DNA from 2 places in the Bradyrhizobium sp. GW821-FHT12B03 genome. Region 1 is predicted to be linked to the other one. Evidence: predicted binding sites of a transcription regulator. Region 1 holds the regulator's gene; the other holds the start of a gene.
What was found. The regulator LexA, encoded in region 1, represses DNA repair genes until DNA is damaged. The targets are predictions, from matches to a motif close to TGTTCNNNNTGTGTTCNG.
Positions count from the first base shown of each region.

Region 2: the regulator LexA is predicted to act here: its motif matches at 1,298-1,315, upstream of AC1RUR_RS04965 (ImuA family protein).

Region 1 is NZ_JBXAQU010000018.1:31,851-34,051, reverse strand. It holds gene AC1RUR_RS28415 (molybdopterin molybdotransferase MoeA) at 1-323, shown strand, start outside; gene lexA (transcriptional repressor LexA) at 500-1,201, shown strand; gene AC1RUR_RS28405 (hypothetical protein) at 1,389-1,592, shown strand; gene AC1RUR_RS28400 (hypothetical protein) at 1,784-2,201, shown strand, end outside.
Region 2 is NZ_JBXAQU010000002.1:192,261-194,461, reverse strand. It holds gene AC1RUR_RS04970 (Y-family DNA polymerase) at 1-548, opposite strand, end outside; gene AC1RUR_RS04965 (ImuA family protein) at 445-1,233, opposite strand; gene AC1RUR_RS04960 (UdgX family uracil-DNA binding protein) at 1,399-2,201, shown strand, end outside.

The DNA.
Region 1 (2,201 bases):
GCAATCCCGTGTCCTCCTATGTGTGCGCCTTCCTGTTCATGGTGCCTCTGATTCGCGCTCTGTCGGGCCAACAGATGATTCATCACCGTCGCGAGCGCGCCGTGCTCGGCCGCGATGTCGGAGCCAATGACCAGCGCGAAGACTATCTGCGCGCGCGCCTGGAGCGCCGCGACGACGGCACGCTCGTCGCCCTTCCCGTCAATAACCAGGATTCCTCGCTGCTTGCGAATCTCGCTGCGGCACAGGCACTTCTCGTGCGCGCGCCGTTCGCGCCGAAGGCCGAGGCCGGCTCGCCTTGCGAGGTGCTGCTGCTGCCCGTCTGAACGCTGCGGACACGTGCGTTCCGCGAACTTTGTCGCGTTCACGGTAAATTAAGCAGTTGCGGAACATGTATCGAACATATAGTGTCCGTTCATGATTTGTTTCGAGCATCTAGCGGCTTATCGCTGAATTGAACGTCTCGGAATCGAACGACATCAACCGGGGGACTTTGGTCGAGATGCTAACGCGCAAACAATACGAGCTTCTGCGGTTCATCAGTGAGCGTCTGAAGGAAAGCGGCGTGCCGCCCTCCTTCGACGAGATGAAGGACGCGCTCGACCTGCGCTCGAAATCGGGCATCCATCGCCTGATCACCGCACTGGAGGAGCGTGGCTTCATTCGGCGACTGCCCAATCGCGCCCGCGCGATTGAAGTCATCAAGCTGCCCGAGCTCCAGGCCGCCGCCGGCAGTCGTCGCGGCTTCACGCCGAGCGTCATCGAAGGCAATCTCGGCAAGGTGCGAACGAGCTCCAGCGCGCCCGTGGACGACGGCGAGCGCCCCGTCGCGGTACCTGTCATGGGCCGCATCGCGGCCGGCACGCCGATCGAAGCGTTGCAGACCCGCAGCCACACGATCAGCGTACCGCCTGACATGCTCGGCTCGGGCGAGCATTACGCGCTCGAAGTGCGCGGCGATTCGATGGTCGAAGCCGGCATCCTCGACGGCGACATGGCGCTGATCCAGCGCAACGAGACTGCCGACACCGGCGACATCGTCGTGGCGCTGATCGATGACGAGGAGGCAACGCTGAAGCGCTTCCGCCGCCGCGGCGCCTCGATTGCGCTCGAGCCCGCCAATGCGGCCTATGAGGTCCGCATCCTGCCGCCCAATCGGGTGAAGATTCAGGGCAAGCTGATCGGCCTTTACCGGAAGTACTGAACCGTCCGCGCGGCGGCAGTCGGCAACCACACCCGAGCAATTGGAGCGGACGATTGTCCGCTCCGGCTGGATAGTCTTTCTGGTTTTGCACAGATTATCCGGCCACCTCTCCAGCGCTAGATCCTCGGCGCGCCGCAACGAAGCACTCATCGCTTCGCGGGCCTGTGCGCAAACCGGGGAGACAACCATGCGCAAGATCGTCTTGAGCACAGTCACGATAGCGCTGATCGCAGCATCGGCGTCGCAAGCCTTCGCTGCTCCATCGCACCATTCCCGCAAGACGTCGCCGGCAATGACCAGCGAACAATTCCGCAATGCCCGCAACGCCGTCGCGCAGCCGTCGCAACCGGTCTGGCCGTATTCAGGCTGGTCGGCACCTGCTGGTCGCTGACGGAGAAGCACGCGAAATGCACGGGAGTGGGCTTTGTTCCCAATGCATTTGAAAAAGATATTGTGATGGCAGCCTGCGGACCCAAGCCGCAGATTTGCCTACAACCAAGCAGAGCTTGGGGGCTTCCACTCTGATAGAGGCCTGCGCCTCGGAAGAGACGCGGGTTGCTATCTCCGAATGAGGAGCACCCGATGTGTGACTACAGCCTGCACGCCGTCGCGACGCGCCCCGCAGAGGTCGGCGAGACGATCGTCACGACAACCTTCCGTGGCACCTCGACGCGTGGCTTCGCCTCCGAGGCCGACATGTCCGTCGCGGTCTGCCTGCTGCCGGGAACGGAGCTCGCCTTCGCCGACAACGTCCGCTACGACAATCGCTGGATCTGGACGCGCACGATCAACTCACGCGTCGGCAAGTTCGGCAAGATCGATCCGCACATTCCCGATCGTCATCACGACGCGATCGAATTCCCCGACGGCAAATACGTGCTGGTGACCCAGCTGGTCGAAGGCCAGCGCGCGACCGTGCTGCAATTGCCGGTGACCCAGCCGGTCGGCGAGCGCGAACACAAGCCGCAGATCATCGCCGACAGGCCGACGATCACCCGCC
Region 2 (2,201 bases), on a different contig from region 1:
ACCTGGCGCGTCAGCGTGCGCGCGCAGACCGAGGTGCCGGCAATCGCCGCACTGACGGCAAAGCCTTGTCGGCCGAGCGCGCGAACGAGCGTCTGCAACAGCGCGGCTTCGCCGCCGAACAGATGCGCGCAGCCGGTGATGTCGAGGAACAGCCCGTGCGGCGGATCGAGCGCAACCAGCGGGGTGAAACGGTCGCACCAGTCGGCGATGTCGCCGAGCGTCTTCGCATCGGCCACGACATCGGCATCGAACACCCGCAAGTCCGGGCACATCGCCCGCGCATTGGCCAAGGGCTGACCAATATGCAGCCCGAGACGCGACGCCGCATCGTCAAGCGCATGGATCACCAGCGCATTGTTCTCCTTGATGACGACGATGCTCGGTTCATCCTTTCTTGACGCGTTTTCTTCACGCGAACCGGCGTCCACTTCGCTTGAAAACGCTTTACCCTGCGCGGCGCTGCCAAGGAATCGCTGGATCCGGTCGATCGGCAGGCGCGGCAGCCACAGGCTGAGGATACGACGACGGTTCAGAGAACTGGCACTCATCACATTTCCATTCCATGATCCACCGGCCACACGGGCCATGACGATTGCGCAACAGCTCGGCATCGAAGCGCGGCGCGCCCCAGGCACTCCATGCTGCGCCGGGCGGCGACTGCGCCGCGCGCAGCATCCATCGTGTCTCCGCGGTCGACGGCAGCGGCTGCGCGGCCATTCGCAGCAGCAGGCCGGTGACGCCGGAGCCTTGCGCGGCCAGCGTCAGCTTGCGGCTTGCGACAAGATCGAACTGCCGCGTCTCGCCCCAGAGCTCGAGCACGACCGCGCCGAGCGCATCACAGGCGAGCGCATCGGCCGAGCTACGCAGCGCGCTCTCCACATCGGCCGCACGCACCATCACCACGCAGCGCGGATCGAGGCCGAGCTCGGCGAGCCCGCTCATCGACAGCGCGCCTGTTTCAATGTCCGAAAAATCCTGTCGCACCCACAGCAGCGGCCGGCGCGCCGAGACGCGCCCCGCAAGCCCCATGACGAAACCCGTCGCGGCCGCGCCTTGGCGCCCCTCGCAAAACACCTCGTGGATCGCCGCGCGCGCGAGCCCGCCCTTCAGCACGGCGTCGACCTCGCTATGACCGAGCGCGACGCGGTCATGATGATGCACGACCTCCGCCGTCTCGATGCGCTCGATCTGGCCGCGCAAGGTCGCGAGCGCGCTGATGCGTGCGCCGCTCATATCCGCCGCTCCTTCAGAGGTGATTGCCGAGGTTCTCAAAAAGAGAACCTGCGGCTGGCTCATTTGTTCATGATATGTTCTAATATAAAGCTAACGGCGCCCTGGGAGTCAATCGAATTGGCGCGCCCATGGATTCATGAGCGGAATCAAGAGGATTCGAGTGCCATGTACCTCATCACCCTGGACAGCGAGACCGATTTCGACGGCTGGCGTAAAGCCGCACGCGCATTCGCGCTGCATCACATCGCCCCGGCGGACGTGGCGTGGCACGTGCAAGGCCAAACGAACGATCAGGTGCCGCCCGGCCTGTCCGAAGCGCCGAGCCTTCCCCCGATCGAGACCGAGAGCACGTTCACCGTGCCGGCCAATTTCATCGAGCTCGCCCGCGTCGCGATCCTGCATCGCGACGGCGAACGTTTTGCGCTGCTCTATCGCCTGCTCTGGCGGTTGAAGGCCGATCACGACCTGCTCGCGACAATGAGCGATCCCGACGTGGCGCAGGCAACCGCGATGGCTGGCAGCGTGCAGCGCGATGCGCAGCGAATGCGCGATCTCGTCCGCTTCCGCGAGATCGGGCGCGAGCAGAAAGCGCATTACGCCGCCTGGTTCGAGCCGGAGCATCACATCGTCGCATTCGCCGCGCCGTTCTTCGCGCGTCGTTTTGCCGACATGCCCTGGTCGATCCTCACGCCTGACGTCTGTGCCCATTGGAACGGCCACGCGATCTCCTTCACGCCTGGGATCAGCCGGGCGGAGTGGCCGGCCCCAGGTCGCCTGGAGGAAACCTGGCGGCGCCATTTCCAGCCCGACCGGCTGACGACGACTGACGCGCCGGTGAAGCGCCGGAGGAACCTCCAGGACGCATCGATACTTGAATCGAGACTTGGATCGATACTTGGACCCCTGCTTGCCGATGCCGAACGCTGGACCGGCGGACGGATCTCCCCACGTCCGGAAGCCATCATGGG